Regions from separate parts of the Rhizobium sp. P2_G9 genome, predicted to be linked through region 2. Evidence: predicted binding sites of a transcription regulator. Region 2 holds the regulator's gene; each other region holds the start of a gene.
The links. The regulator PhoB, encoded in region 2, activates phosphate uptake and scavenging genes when phosphate is short. The targets are predictions, from matches to a motif close to TGTCATNNANCTGTCAT.

Region 1 (4,921 bases), on a different contig from region 2:
ACATGATGCCGAAGGTCGCCGCCAGCACCAGTGGGATGGTGATGGCGATGACGAGGCCGGAACGCCAACCGATCGACACGAAGGAGACGACCAGCACGATCGCCAAGGCCTCGCCCAGCGCTTCCATGAACTCGCTGACCGCGTCGGTCACGACCTTCGGCTGGTCGGCGATCTGATGCACCTCGACGCCATAGGGCAGCGACGCTTCGAAGCGCTTGTAGGTCTTCTCCACGTTGGCGCCGACATCGGTGACCTTGAAGCCCTTGGCCATGACGACGCCGATCTGGACGCTATCCTCGCCATCGAAACGGTATTTGCGCTGGTAGGGATCTTCGAGGCCGGATGTCACGGTGGCGATGTCACCCAAGCGGGTAACCTGGCCGCCGGCCATCAGGCGCAGGTTCTTGATGTCCGCGACCTTGTCGACCGCACCCTCGACGGAGATGCGTACCGAGCGCGTGCCGGTATCGACGCTGCCCGCCGGGTCGATATTGTTCTGGCCCTTGATGGCGTTCTGCAGAGCGGGGATGGTGATGCCGCGTTCTGCCAGCGCCTTGGAGGAGACGTCGATATAGATCTTCTCCGGCTGGTCGCCGATGATGACCGCCTTCTCGACGCCCGGCGTCGTCAGCAGCATGTCGCGCGCCTGGATGGCGAATTTCTTCAGCTCGGGATAGCTGAAGCCCTTGCCGGAGAGCGAATGCAGCGTGACGAAGGTGTCGCCGAACTCGTCATTGAAATAGGGGCCGAGCAAGCCTTGCGGCAGGTCGCTGGAGATATCGCCGACCTTCTTGCGCACCTGATAGAAGGCGTCGGCGACATCGGCGCTGTTGGTATCACCCTTGATCTGGATGGTGATGATCGCATTGCCGGCGCGCGTGAACGATTTCACCCAGTCCAGATGCGGCACTTCCTGCAGCTTGCGCTCGATCTTGTTGACAACCTGGTCTTCCATGTCCTGGATCGACGAACCCGGCCAGATCGCCTGCACGACCATGACGCGGAAAGTGAAATCCGGATCTTCCTTCTGCCCCATATTCATCAGGCCGAACACGCCGGTCAGGATGATCAGGCCAAACAGGAAGCGGGCGATGGAGGGATGTCCGATGGCCCAGCGGGACAGGTTGAAGGGCTGCTTGCCCTCTTGGGAAACAGATGACATCGGCGTGGTTCCGCGTTGCGAGGATCGTGGACTGCGGGCGCGCTCGGCGCGCCGCGCGTGCTAGAAGAGATCAGCCGTCATCTTGCCGATGATGTCAGGCAATTTGACCTTGAGGTTCTCGGTCATGAACTGCGTGCCAGCCGAGACGACGATGTCGCCGGGCTTCAACCCCTGGGTGACGCCGACGCCATCGCCGGTGAAATCGGCGACTTGCACCGACCGGGCGTGCACCGTGGCGGCCGTGCGGTCGACGGTCCAGACGATCTTACCGCCGTCCTTCTCGGCAAGCGCCGACAGCGGCACGGTGATCTGATCGGCACCAGCCGCGACATCGGCGACCACATTGGCGGTCATGCCGATCAATACGCGCGGATCGTCCGGCAGGCTGACGCGGACCGAGAATGTCCGCGACTGCGGGTCGGCGCTTCCAGAGACTTCCCGCACCTTGCCATCGAGCGAAAGCGTGGCGTCCGACCAGAAGCTGACCTTGACGCCCTTGCCAGGCTTGAATTCGGCAATGTCGRTTTCGGGAACGGCGATCTGCACTTCCTTCTCATCGTCGGCGACGACGGTCAGCACCGGCGTGCCGGCGGCAACCACCTGGCCACGATCGGCGTCGATGATCGTGACGATGCCGTCTCGGTCGGATTTCAGCTCCGCATAGCTCATCTGGTTCTTCGCCTGGTCGAGCGATGCGGCGGCCGCCGTGCGGGTCGCAGCAGCCTGATCATAAGTCAGCTGCGCCTGTTCGACCTGCGCCTTCGGCACGGCATCCTTGGCAAACAAGGTGTGTGACCGCTTGTTGGCGATATCAGCCGTCTCGACCGCCTTTTGTGCCGCATCGAGATTGGCCTGTGCCGAATTGACGGCCAGTTGGTAGTCCGTCGCATCGATGCGGGCAACGACCGTGCCCGGCTTCACCCGGTCACCGACATCGACAAGGCGCTCGGTGATCTTTCCGGCAACGCGAAAGCCGAGATTCATCTCGGTGCGCGATTTCACCGCACCGGAATATTCGAGTTCGCGGACATTGCTGGCCTTGGCGATTTCGACCACCTTGACCGGGCGAATGACGGCCGCCGCATCGTTTTCAGCTTTCTTTTCACTGCATGCGCCAAGCGCCAAAGCGCTCACGAGGAGAATGCCAGCGGCGGTTGCCCGCGTCATGCTTGCGAGATCGAGCGAATTCATATCCGCCTCCATTGTTATTTCTTCAGGGCTTTAAGTGCGAAGTCGATCAGTTCGTCGGGCGTGGCCCGGTTGGTCTTGTGCAGGCATTGGGCGACCATCTGGGGATGGCAAAGGATCACGGTAGCGGCGCCGAAGCAGCGCGACGCCGAATCCGCATCCATCTGGCGAAACTCGCCGCTCTCGATGCCTTCACGGATGACATCGGCAGCAAGGTCGTGGACACGATTGATATGGGCATCGATGACATGCCAGTCGCGTTCCAGGGCCACGACCACCATTTCATGAACCTTCTCGTCGTCCATCATGGTTTCGAGCGTCATCTTGTGGAACGCGTGGATCCATTGCCGTAGCCGTTCCTCGGCGCTGATCTTCTGGCTGAGGATCGATCTGGCGATATTATAGGCCTGCAGCAGCATCCGGCCGCAGACCGCCTGGTGGATCTCCACCTTGGAGGCAAAGAAGCGGTAGATATTGGCCGGCGACATGCCCAGATCCTTGGCAATGTCGGCGACATTGGTTTTCGAATAGCCATAATGGCGGAACAGCCGCTCGGCGCTGTCGAGGATGCGGGTGACGCTTTCCTGACGCTGCATCTCGGCCGGCGTGTCGAGAATTTCGATCATGGAGATCGCCTTCGATTTACGAGTGACGAATTTCAATTTTCGTCACTTATAATATGACTGACAAAATCCGTCAATATGTCAAAGCCAAGAAATTTTTGCATCTGCGAACGGTCACGCGATTGTCACATCACTGTCGCAAACTCCTGTTTCTGTCTGGCGAAACAGGAGGGTGCGCCCATGTCTATGGATCATCAGGAACAGCTCGAACGCATCAAGGCCGAGATCGCCGACAGCTTCGACGAAGAACTGGAAATGCAGATCGAGGAAGACCGTCTCGACGAACTGGTCACCGAGGGCATGACCCAGCCCGCCGAACAGACGCTCGAACGCAAGGTCTATTTCCGCGAGCTCTTCCGCCTGCAGCATGAGCTCGTCAAATTGCAGGATTGGGTGCAGCACCAGAAGCTCAAGGTCATGGTGCTGTTCGAAGGCCGTGATTCGGCAGGCAAGGGCGGCGCCATCAAGCGCGTCACCCAGCGCCTCAACCCGCGCGTCTGCCGCGTCGTGGCGCTCCCGGCTCCGACGGAGCGCGAGCGCAGCCAGTGGTACTTCCAGCGCTACACGGCGCATCTGCCGAGCGCCGGCGAAATGGTGCTGTTCGACCGCTCCTGGTATAACCGTGCCGGCGTCGAGCGCGTCATGGGCTTCTGCACGCCTGACGAACTGGAAGAATTCTTCCGCTCCGTGCCGGAATTCGAGCGCATGCTCGTCCGCTCCGGCATCATCCTGATCAAATATTGGTTCTCGATCACCGACGAGGAGCAGGAATTCCGCTTCAACATGCGCATCCACGATCCGCTGAAGCAATGGAAGCTCTCGCCGATGGACCTCGAAAGCCGCGTCCATTGGGAAGACTATACCAAGGCCAAGGAAGAGATGCTGGCCCGCACCCATACGCCGGAAGCACCCTGGTGGGTCGTCGAAGCGGTCGACAAGAAGCGCGCCCGCCTCAACATGATCAGCCACCTGCTGGGCCGGATCCCGTATGATGACGTCGAGCGGCCGGAAATCGTCCTGCCGGAGCGCATTCACCATTCCGACTACGTGCGCCATCCAGTGCCGCAGGAAATGTACGTTCCCGAAGCGTATTGACCGAAAACCCTTTCGGCGCGATCGCATCTTGCAATTTTCCCCACCGGCGCGGCCATCGCGCCGGCTTTTTTATGGGGCTCGCTCATCCCGCCAATCCCGCAGCATACTCCACGGAAGCAAGGCGTTCGGCGCATGCCGCATCAATCCATGCGCAGGGATGGCCTTGGCCTGCCCATAGGGAATCGGCAGATCCCTCGGCTCCGTCCCGGCCGCCCAGTCGGCAATCACCTTCCCCATTGCCGTCGTCAGCGTGATGCCGCGCCCATTGCAGGCAAATCCGGCAATCATGTCCGGCCCGAGATCGACGAGATGCGGCAAAAAGTCCGGCTCGACGGCAGCCATGCCGGACCAGGCGAATTCGATCGGCGGGATATCGGGCAGTTCCAGCTTGTCGGCCATGCGCCGGTGGATGGCGCGCGGCACGCGGTCTGCAGCACCAGGGCCAAAAATGTGCATACCGCCGGTAATCAAACGGTTTGCCGCGTCGAAGCGGAAGGTGAAGAGATTGCGCCGTGTGTCGGAAACACATTGGTTTCCGGGCACCAGGCGCTGGCGCACCGATTGCGGTAGCGGTCTTGTGGCGATCTGGAAGACGCGCAGCGGAATATAGGTTTTCGCCAGGCCAGGGTTGAGTGCGCGGCCATAGGCATTGGTCGCGACGAAAACTTTCCCGGCACGCACCGCGCCCTTGTCGGTGGTCAGGCGATAGCCCGCCGCTTCCCGCGTGATCACGCGCACCGGGCTATGCTCGAAAATCCTGGCGCCGGCCGATTCGGCGGCATCGGCGAGGCCGCGGGCATATTCGACCGGGTTGAGCACACCAGCCGACCGATCCGTCCAGCCACCGAAATAG
Region 2 (4,921 bases):
GTGCCGGGGATTCGCATGCTGAAAGCAGTCACTGATTGGCTGTTGGGTCATAAATACAACCTTGCGGCCGTCCTATTGGGCGCAGCCGCGCTGATCGCGGCCGGCACCAATTCCCGTATCGCCGTTTCGGTGATGATCCTTGCCGTGCTGCCATCGCTGTGGATCAAAGCCACCGCGCCCACGGTGCCGATCGCTGAACAGGAGCCCACGCCTCCGCCGGAGCCGCTGTGCGACGTCAAATCGGCCTTTGCCGGCTTCGACAGCCCGGCCTACCTGCTCGACCCCAAGGCCAATGTCATCTATCAGAACCCTTCGGCCCGGCATGCCTTCGGCGAGATCGAGCCCGGCCAGCATATCTCGGCCCGCATCCGCCTGCCGGCGATCATCGAGATGATCCGCGAGACCATCGCGTCGGGCCGCAACGGCATGACCGAATATGCAGACACCCTGCCGGGCGAGAACATCTTCCAGGTGCGGATGGTCCCGGCGGAGACGAAAGAGGGCGAGGCGATCCGCTTCTATGTATTGATCTTCCGCGACATTTCGGAATCGCGCCGCATCGATCGCATGCGCTCCGATTTCGTCGCCAATGCCTCGCACGAACTCAGGACCCCGCTGGCCTCGCTGCGTGGCTTCATCGAAACGCTGCTCGGCCCGGCCCGCACCGACACCGCGGCGCATGAACGGTTCCTGACGATCATGCTGGAACAGGTGACCCGCATGTCGCGCCTGGTCGACGACCTGATGTCGCTGTCGCGGCTCGAGATCAAGGCGCGCGTCGCGCCGGAGGACGCCGTCGACCTGGTGCCGCTCATCGGCTCGGTCTGCGATGCGCTGGCGCCGCTGGCAACCGACCTCGGCGTCGAGATCAAGCGGCATCTGCCCGACCATGCCATCAATGTCAGCGGCGATCGTGACGAACTGACCCAGGTGTTCGAGAACCTGATCGAAAACGCCTGCAAATACGGCCAGGAGGGCAAGATCGTCGACGTGACGCTGATCGAAAAGCCGCGCCAGCCGATCGAGGTCAGCGTCATCGACTACGGTCCCGGCATCCCCGAAGACCAGGTCCCGCGCCTGACCGAACGCTTCTATCGCGTCAATGTCGAGAGCAGCCGCTCGAAGAAGGGCACCGGCCTCGGATTGGCAATCGTCAAGCACATCTTGACGCGCCACCGCGCCCGTCTGCTCATCCGATCGGAACTCGGCCGCGGCAGCACCTTCACCGTGCGCTTCTGACAAAAACGCAGCAATCCCTCCAGCGCGTCCGAAAGGATTGACTTTTCAGCACTTTAGTCTGTCATAAATCTTTCGTGACTTTGACATAAAACCCTGGCGTAAAGCGGCTAATGAAAACTTGGCCGACCCTATGTTCCTTGCCAGCCCGGATAACCCGCGGCCCAGGACATAGGGGCCGCTTCGGCTGATCCAAAACCGCGCCGGCCGCCCGCCGGTTGGAGGACTATTGATGACCGCACACATCTATTCCGCCTTTGACGAGGAGCTGGCCAACCTTTCCCGCCGCATCGCCGAAATGGGCGGCATGGCCGAGCAGATGGTTTCCGACTCGGTCAAGGCGCTGGTCACATCCGACTCGGCGCTGGCGCAGCGCGTGATCTCGGAAGACGTGATCATGGACCAGACCGAGCGCGATATCGGCGACAGCGCCATCCTGATGATCGCCAAGCGCCAGCCGGTGGCGTCCGACCTGCGCGAGATCGTCGGTTCGATCCGCATCGCCGCCGATCTCGAACGCGTCGGCGATCTCGGCAAGTCCAACGCCAAGCGCGTCATTGCCGTGCAGACCACCGGCATTCCGCGGCCGCTCGCCCGCGGCATCGAACATCTCTCCGAACTGGCGCTGACCCAGCTCAAGGATGTGCTCGACGTCTACGCCACCCGCTCGGCGGAAAAGGCCGAGGTGATCCGCCAGCGCGATGGCGAGATCGACGCCGTCTATACCTCGCTGTTCCGCGAAATGCTCACCTACATGATGGAAGACCCGCGCAACATCACGCCCTGCACCCATCTCTTGTTCTGCGCCAAGAACATCGAGCGCATCGGCGACCATGCGACCAATATCGCCGAAACCATTTATTACATGAAGACCGGCGAACAGCCGACCGGCGAACGCGTCAAGGAAGACAACACGGCTTCCGTGGTGCAGCCGGGCCAGTGATGCCGATTGCGCATTTCGGCCAGCCGGCGCCAATGGCGTCCCTGGCCGCCGATCATCAGCGCCGGCATCGGACGAGAGCATGCCGGTAGTAACAATCGCAGCCGCCTGGGCGCGGGGCACGCGCCAGGCGTGATTGCCGACGGAGCAGAGTACCATGCAGCCGAGAATTATGGTTGTGGAAGACGAGGAAGCGCTGGGCACGCTGCTCAGCTACAACCTCGAAGCAGAGGGATATGATGTCGAGGTGATCCCGCGCGGCGACGAGGCGGATATCCGCCTGCAGGAGCGCGTCCCGGACTTGCTTCTGCTCGACTGGATGCTGCCCGGCGTGTCCGGCATCGAACTGTGCCGTCGGCTGAGGATGCGGCCTGAAACCGAGCGCCTGCCGGTGATCATGCTCACCGCCCGCGGCGAGGAAAGCGAGCGCGTCCGCGGCCTGTCGACCGGCGCCGACGACTATGTCGTCAAGCCGTTCTCGACCCCGGAACTGATGGCCCGCATCAAGGCCATGCTGCGCCGGGTGCGGCCCAATGCGATCTCCTCGATCCTCAAATGCGGCGATGTCGAGCTCGACCGCGAGACCTACCGCGTCCACCGCCGCTCCCGCGAAATCCGCCTCGGACCGACGGAATTCAAGCTGCTGGAATTCTTCATGTCGTCGCCGGGCCGGGTGTTTTCCCGCTCACAACTGCTCGACGGCGTCTGGGGCCACGACATCTATGTCGACGAACGCACCGTCGACGTCCATGTCGGGCGGCTGCGCAAGGCGCTCAATCTGTCGAACATGCCGGATGTGATCCGCACCGTGCGCGGTGCGGGGTATGCGATGGAAGTTTGAGCGGCTTCGCTTCGTAGAGTGTGCGTCGTACCCCCCTCTGTCCTGCCGGACATCTCCCCCTCAAGGGGGGAGATTGGCTAGAGGCCTGCTCCCCGCCTCAAAGAGTCGTTGAGTACTGCGTTGTGCGACGGTAGAGAGGAAGCGGCCAGGGCGCCCCATCCAATCTCCCCCCTTGAGGGGGAGATGTCTGGCAGGACAGAGGGGGGTGGCCCCAAACGCCGACCTACCAAAAACTCTCAAGCCCCCGGCCCAATCCTGATCCCATAAAGCCTGATCGCCCGCCCCTGCCCGGTGAGATCGCTATTGATAATCACGTAACCCGGCTCGTTCGGCGCCTGCTTGCCATCGAACTTCACCTGGATCAGCTCATCCACCCGCTCGTTGGAAATCGTAAACCGGTGCCGCCCGCAATCGCCGAGGCTGGCAAAGGCGCACTGGATATAGATCTGCGACGGCTTGTCGCCATCGGCGCGCAACGTCACGGCCAGTGTCGAGGTCTTGCCGGCAAGATTCTTCAGCACGTCGGCCGGCACCTCGATCCGCACTTCGCCATCCTGGTCCGGCGCATTCGAGATGATCATGATCGCCTTGCCGTCGCTGTCGGTGACGTCGCTGACCTTGGCCTGCGCCGCCGGCTTGACCGCACTGGTGTCGCCGGGCTTGAGCACGCTCACCCAATCGCCGGAAAAGCCGCGCAGCGGATCGAGCGGGGTTTTCAGCGGCACCTTCGGATCGAAATCCTCGCTGTGCAATTGCTTGGGGATGAAATCGAAATCGCCGCCGCCATGCATGGCCGCCCCGATCATGCCGGTCGCATAGGCCCACCATGCGCCGAAGCCGATGACGCCGAGCAGCACGCAATAGACGAACAGCGACACGACCCAGGAGCCGCGCCGGCGTCGCGCGGCACGCTTCTGCGGCGCCACCTTGCGCCCTTCCGGCGTCGAAGGCTCGGCCCAGGCCGGATCCTCTTCCTCATGCCGGATATTTTGCGCCCGTCCCTTGCCGCGCGCTTCGGCGACCAAAGGTGCGTCGACCACCGGCTCGATCCGCCGCGTTTTTACGCCGGCTTTGGACGGCGCGCGCTCATCGCGGGTGGCCGAAAAATCGGAAAACGCGCCGTCTTCCTCGATCTCCGGCGGTATCTCGCGCGCCACGACCGGCTCCGCCATGGGCCTGACCGGCTGCGCCACCTGGCGCACCGGCTCGACAATCGGCGGCTCGCGCCGTGAAGGCTGAGCCGGCTCAGGCCAGGCCGACGGCGGCGCATCGATGAGCCGCTCCGGCGCCGGCGGCGCGATATCGGGCTCAGGCACCGCCTCCGGCGGCTCGAACGGCGTATTCTCTATGAAAATCTTGTCGAGCCGCGCCGACATGCGCAGCTTTTCGAGCTCTTCGTCCTCGATTGCGCGGATGGTGAATTCCAGCCGCTGCCGCTGCCGCTCGATCACCGTCATGTCGTGGATGTCCTGCTTGCGCAGGCCGGCATCGAGCGCATTGCGCGCGGACTGATAGATACGCGCGCGTATTTCCGGATTGGACCTTTCGGCCCTGTCCAGAGCGTTGCGGATCGCCTGTTCCAGTCCACTCACGCTAAAAAATACCTCGATACGCGGGACATTCTCATTATGACCCTTGGGTAATCATTCGCCAGCACCTTTTCAAGTTCCGAGCCGAATGCCTCCCCCGCTAATATCGGCTTTGCAGCCAAAAAATGGCGGTCTGATGCACGCGACGAAAATACAAGGTTGAACAAACCATCTTTCCGGAGATAGGCTGCCGCCAATTTCGCACATTCCGGACCCGCCATCATGCTTCCCGCCATTCTCCGCGACGATCTCAGGCTGCCGCTGGTCGCCGCCCCCATGTTCATCATCTCGCATCCGGAACTGGTGATCGCCCAG
Region 3 (4,921 bases), on a different contig from region 2:
GCCGACGGCGACATTGACGCCGGAGGAGAAGCGGCATTTCTTTGCGCTGGTTCGCCGGCTGAAAGCGCGCGGCGTGTCGATCGTCTTCATCAGCCATGCGCTGGAAGAGGCATTGCTGCTCTCCGACCGGCTCACCATTCTGCGCGACGGCGAACTGGTGGCATCCGGGCCGACCGCGGATTTCGACCGGGAAAAGATCATCGCCGCCATGGTCGGCCGCACGCTGTCGGGCGCGCTCTACCGCCAGCGCGATGCCTCCACGCTGCGGAAACCGGGCAAGAAAGTGTTGTCGGTGCAGGACATTTCGATGAGCAATGTCGTGCGCAACAATTCCTTCTCGATTTTCGAGGGCCAGATCACCGGCGTCTTCGGCCTGATCGGCTCGGGCCGCACGGAGACATTCAAAGTCGTCGCCGGCATCTACAAGCGCGACTTCAATCGTGGCGGCACGATCGAACTCGACGACAAACCGGTGCGCTATTACGTGCCGCGCGAGGCAGTCCGCGACGGCATCGTCTATGTCACCGAGGACCGCAAGAGCGAAGGCTTTTTCGAGACCATGTCGATCGCCGAGAACCTGTTCGGCGGCTTGCTGGCGGCCGGCCGCGAGAAGAGCACGGTCATGAGCGTCAAGGAGATGCATGCGCTCTCGGCCGAATGGACGAAGGCGCTCAATATCCGCGCCATCAACGACAATGCCCGGGTCGTCGAACTTTCCGGCGGCAACCAGCAGAAAGTGGTGATCGGCAAAGGGCTAGTGCAGAAGCCGCGCCTCGTCATCTTCGATGAGCCAACCCGCGGCGTCGATGTCGGCGCCATCGCCGAAATCCACCAGATCATCAATGGACTGGCGGACCAGGGGCTGGCGGTGGTGGTGATTTCCTCCTATCTGCCGGAGATCATGAACCTGTCGGATCGCATTCTGGTCTGCCGGCAGGGGCGGATCGTCGAAGAATTCTCGCCGACGGAATCGACGGAAGAGAAGATCATGTATGCGGCAGTTCATTAGCTGCGAGAAGGAATAGCCATGTCCACCGTAAAACTCCTGACCGACACCGAGATCGATGCCATTCCTGCGGCCAAGGCGGTATTTGACGATATCCGCGCCACACGCAAATCCGATTTCGTCAACAATTTCTGGCGTGGGCTGGCGAACGATCCGCCGCTTCTCAAACGCACCTGGGAAGGCCTGAAGGCGGTGATGGCGACGGAAGGCGCGCTCGATCCGCTGACCCGCGAAATGATCTATATTGCCGTCTCGACTGCCAATTCCTGCAGCTATTGCGTCCATTCCCACACCGCCGCCGCACGTGCCCGCGGCATGACGGATGCGCAGCATGCCGAGCTGCTGGCTGTGATCGGACTGGCGGCCCAGACCAACCATCTGGTCACGGTGATGCAGATTCCCGTCGATCCGGAATTCCAGATCGGTTGAATTTGGTACGAGAGTAGAGCGAGCCGTTTCAGTCCTTGCCAACCGTGAAGGTCACCCGCTCCGACGACCAGACCGTTTCGCCATAATTGAAGGGCATGCCGTTCTGGTCGATGTCGACTTTGCGGACGACCAGCACCGGCGTCGACTTCGGCTGGCGTAGCAGGCGGGCTTCGTCGGCGGTCGGCAAGCGTGCCTCTATCTCGGTGACCAGTCTGTCATAGTCGCGGATGCCGTAGGTGGCGAACGCCGCGGTGACGGTCGGAAAACATTCGCGGACCTTGTCGAAATCGGGAAAGCGCGCCGCTGGATAATAGGAATCACCGATCTCTACTGGAATGCCGTCAGCGGTCGACACGACGACGCGATGGATAACGGCGGCGCCGAGCGGCAGCCTCAGCCGAACCACGACATGCCGCGGCGCCGGGATGATTTCGTGCACCAGCAATTCGCCGCCGGGCTCGAAACCCTGCTCGATCAGGTTCTTGGAAAACCGGGTTTTTTTCGATAGCGGATAGTCCAGCATGCCCTTGTGCACGAAGGTGCCGCGGCCCTGTTCGGCGCGCACCAGGCCACGGGCTTCGAGATGGGCGATGGTCTGCCGGATGGTGAAACGGCTGACATTGAAGCGCTGCATCAGCTTGGTCTCGGTCGGCAATTGCTGGCCGGGTCGCAGGGCGCCGGATTCGATCTCGTTTGCCAACAGTTCGGCGATCTGGTGCCAGAGCGTGCTGCCGGATTCACGGTCGATTTCTGCTGTCATCTCGCCCTCCATGCCGAGGCAATCGCCTATGGAAAGGCCCTCTCTGGCCTCCTGAGTTCATCGAAGGGCGGCCATCTCCCCCACAAGGGGAGAAGACTCGCGGCACTCTCCTTGCCTCAATCAGGCACGGCGGAGCCGCAAGTTAAGCCCCTCTCCCTTGCGGGGAGGGGTTTTGGTACCAAAGACGAATGCCTGCCCTCTAAGTTATGGCGAAGCACATACGACGGTTCTGTGACAACCGCGTGAATTCGTCCGGACGACTGGAGGAATTATGCGGCGGCCACAATGTAGGCGCCGGCCATCTTGCGCACCTCTGCAATCTGCCTCTCCGCATCCGCCCCGCCCTTGTCGGCAAGGGGGGGAACTGATTTCAGCAGGTGCAGGATCACCGAGCCCATCGCCGTCGCATGCTCCTCGGCGAGGCGATTGTTTTGCGCTTTCAAAGCCTTGGCGATCCGCTCGATCGATCCGTTGCGCAGCGCGCCACGGCGGCCGGAGGCATCCTCCTGATGATCGACCAGCGATACGGCCACGGCACGGTCGCCCCGCAGCGCGATCATCAGGTCGATGAAGCAGTTGGCAAGCTGTTCGCCGGAAAGGCTTTGGCTGTCGCCGATGATTTCGTCGAGCCCTTCGAACAGCTTTTCGGCGTAACGCATGATCAAGGCGTCGGCGAGCGTCTCCTTGGTCGGGAAGAAGCGGTAGAGCGAGCCGATCGCGGTGCCGGAGCGGGCTGCGATCTCCGTCATCGTCGCTGCATCATAGCCCTTTTCGGCGAAAAGTTCGGCGCCAGACTGCATGATGGCATCGACGCGCAGGCGGCCTCTCGCCCTTTTCGGCGCCACGGCTGATATCACTGTTGACATTTGCGAGGATATCCTCAACTATCTGTTTTGCGAGTCTATCCTCACATAACACGACAGATCTCTCCCGTCATCTCTCCGTTGCAATCCTGTCTCAAGAGGCATTCCCATGCTTGATCCCAAGACCACGGCCCTCGTTCTCATTGATCTGCAGAACGGCGTCGCCAGCAATCCGCAAATCCGCCCGCGCCTGGGCGCGGAGGTGGTCGCCAATGCCATTCCAACCGCCGAGAAATTCCGTGCCGCCGGCGCACTCGTTGCCCTGGTGTTCGTCAACTTCGCCAAGGACTATGCCGACATGCCGTCGCGCAATGTCGACCAGCCGATGCAGCTTCCGCCGGGCGGCCTGCCGGACGGATGGTCGGATCTTGTCGAAGGCATCGAAGGCAAGGGCGATCTCAAGATCCACAAACGGCAATGGGGCGCCTTCCATGGCACCGATCTCGACCTTCAGCTGCGCCGGCGCGGCATCAACACCATCGTGCTCGGCGGCATTTCCACCAATATCGGCGTCGAATCCACCGCCCGCGCGGCCTGGGAACATGGCTATGATCTGCAGATCGTCGAAGACCTCTGCGCCGGACCGAGCGACGAGGCGCATAATTTCGCCTTTACCACTATCTTTCCGCGCATATCGCGTGTGATAAAGAGTGAGAACATTCAATTCCCGGCATCATGACGACCTCTGCCCAACCAAGCACTCGGACCATTGCTTTTCGATGGTCCGGGCTCCTCATCCTCTCGACCGCTTTCGTGGCCGTGCTGGAACTTCTGCACCTCCCGGCGGCCCTGCTGCTCGGGCCGATGCTGGCCGGCATTCTGTTTTCCGCGGCGGAAAAGACGGTGAAGGTGCCGAAGCTGGCGACGGCCTTCTCGCAGGCGCTGGTGGGCTGCCTGATCGCACAGTCCATCCCTCTCTCCATCCTCACGGAGGTGGGCAAGGACTGGCCGATCTTCCTGGGCGGTGTGATCTCGGTGATCGCCGCCGGCGCCTCGCTCGGCTATCTGCTCGCCAAGCTGCAGGTTCTGCCGGGCACGACGGCCATCTGGGCCTCCATGCCCGGCGGCGCGTCGGCGATGTCGATCATGGCCGAATCCTTCGGCGCCGACATGCGGCTTGTCGCCTTTATGCAATATCTGCGCGTCGTCTGCGTTGCGGTCGCCGCCACAGCGGTCTCACGCATCTGGGTCAGTGCCAGCGGTGCCGCGCCGCCGGCAATCATCTGGTTTCCGCCGATTGCCGTGGTGCCGATGATCGAGACGATTGCGCTCATCGTCTTCTCAATCGTCTTTTCGCAGGTGATGAAGCTGCAGGCGGGGATTTTCCTGCTGCCGATGATGCTTGGGCTGGCGCTGCAGACGCTCGGCCTGATCCAGATCGAGTTGCCGCCTTGGCTGCTTGCGATCAGCTATGCCTTCATCGGCTGGAATATCGGCCTGCGCTTCACCCGGGCCATCCTTCACCACGCAGCAAGGGCGCTGCCACGTGTGCTCGGCTCGATCGTCATTCTGATCACGATCTGCTGTGGCTTTGCGGCGATCCTCGTCGAGGTCATGGGCGTCGATCCGCTGACTGCCTATCTGGCGACCAGCCCGGGCGGGGCGGATTCGGTGGCGATCATTGCCACGTCAACGCCCGTCGACGTGCCGTTCATCATGGCGATGCAACTGATGCGGCTCTTCGCCATCCTACTGACCGGCCCCCTCATTGCCCGTGCCATCGTCAAATGGTCGAAGCTGCGGGACGAGCCGATAGCGCCCGCCCCAAGCCAACTGCCGGCGGAGTAGTGCACCGCCGGCTCTCGTTTCTTATTGCCCGCTTTCGAGCCAGCGTACCTGCTCCGGGGTCAGCTTGATGTCCAG

Region 1: a site for PhoB is predicted at 3,097-3,113, ahead of ppk2 (polyphosphate kinase 2). Genes of this name have one in related genera too.
Region 3: a site for PhoB is predicted at 2,416-2,432, ahead of phnF (phosphonate metabolism transcriptional regulator PhnF). Genes of this name have one in related genera too.

The regions. Positions count from the first base shown of each region.
Region 1 covers NZ_JBFUFK010000017.1:9,822-14,742, forward strand. Annotated here, with positions in the region: gene AC1DYF_RS16135 (efflux RND transporter permease subunit) at 1-1,162, opposite strand, end outside; gene AC1DYF_RS16140 (efflux RND transporter periplasmic adaptor subunit) at 1,223-2,353, opposite strand; gene AC1DYF_RS16145 (TetR/AcrR family transcriptional regulator) at 2,368-2,976, opposite strand; gene ppk2 (polyphosphate kinase 2) at 3,154-4,068, shown strand; gene AC1DYF_RS16155 (NAD(P)/FAD-dependent oxidoreductase) at 4,138-4,921, opposite strand, start outside.
Region 2 covers NZ_JBFUFK010000031.1:89,783-94,703, forward strand. Annotated here, with positions in the region: gene phoR (phosphate regulon sensor histidine kinase PhoR) at 16-1,239, shown strand; gene phoU (phosphate signaling complex protein PhoU) at 1,466-2,179, shown strand; gene phoB (phosphate regulon transcriptional regulator PhoB) at 2,334-3,017, shown strand; gene AC1DYF_RS24275 (hypothetical protein) at 3,254-4,609, opposite strand; partial or broken gene AC1DYF_RS24280 (NAD(P)H-dependent flavin oxidoreductase) at 4,826-4,921, shown strand, end outside.
Region 3 covers NZ_JBFUFK010000006.1:121,642-126,562, forward strand. Annotated here, with positions in the region: gene AC1DYF_RS07130 (sugar ABC transporter ATP-binding protein) at 1-1,009, shown strand, start outside; gene AC1DYF_RS07135 (carboxymuconolactone decarboxylase family protein) at 1,028-1,435, shown strand; gene phnF (phosphonate metabolism transcriptional regulator PhnF) at 1,464-2,195, opposite strand; gene AC1DYF_RS07145 (TetR/AcrR family transcriptional regulator) at 2,465-3,061, opposite strand; gene AC1DYF_RS07150 (hydrolase) at 3,168-3,737, shown strand; gene AC1DYF_RS07155 (AbrB family transcriptional regulator) at 3,734-4,846, shown strand; gene AC1DYF_RS07160 (aldo/keto reductase) at 4,868-4,921, opposite strand, start outside.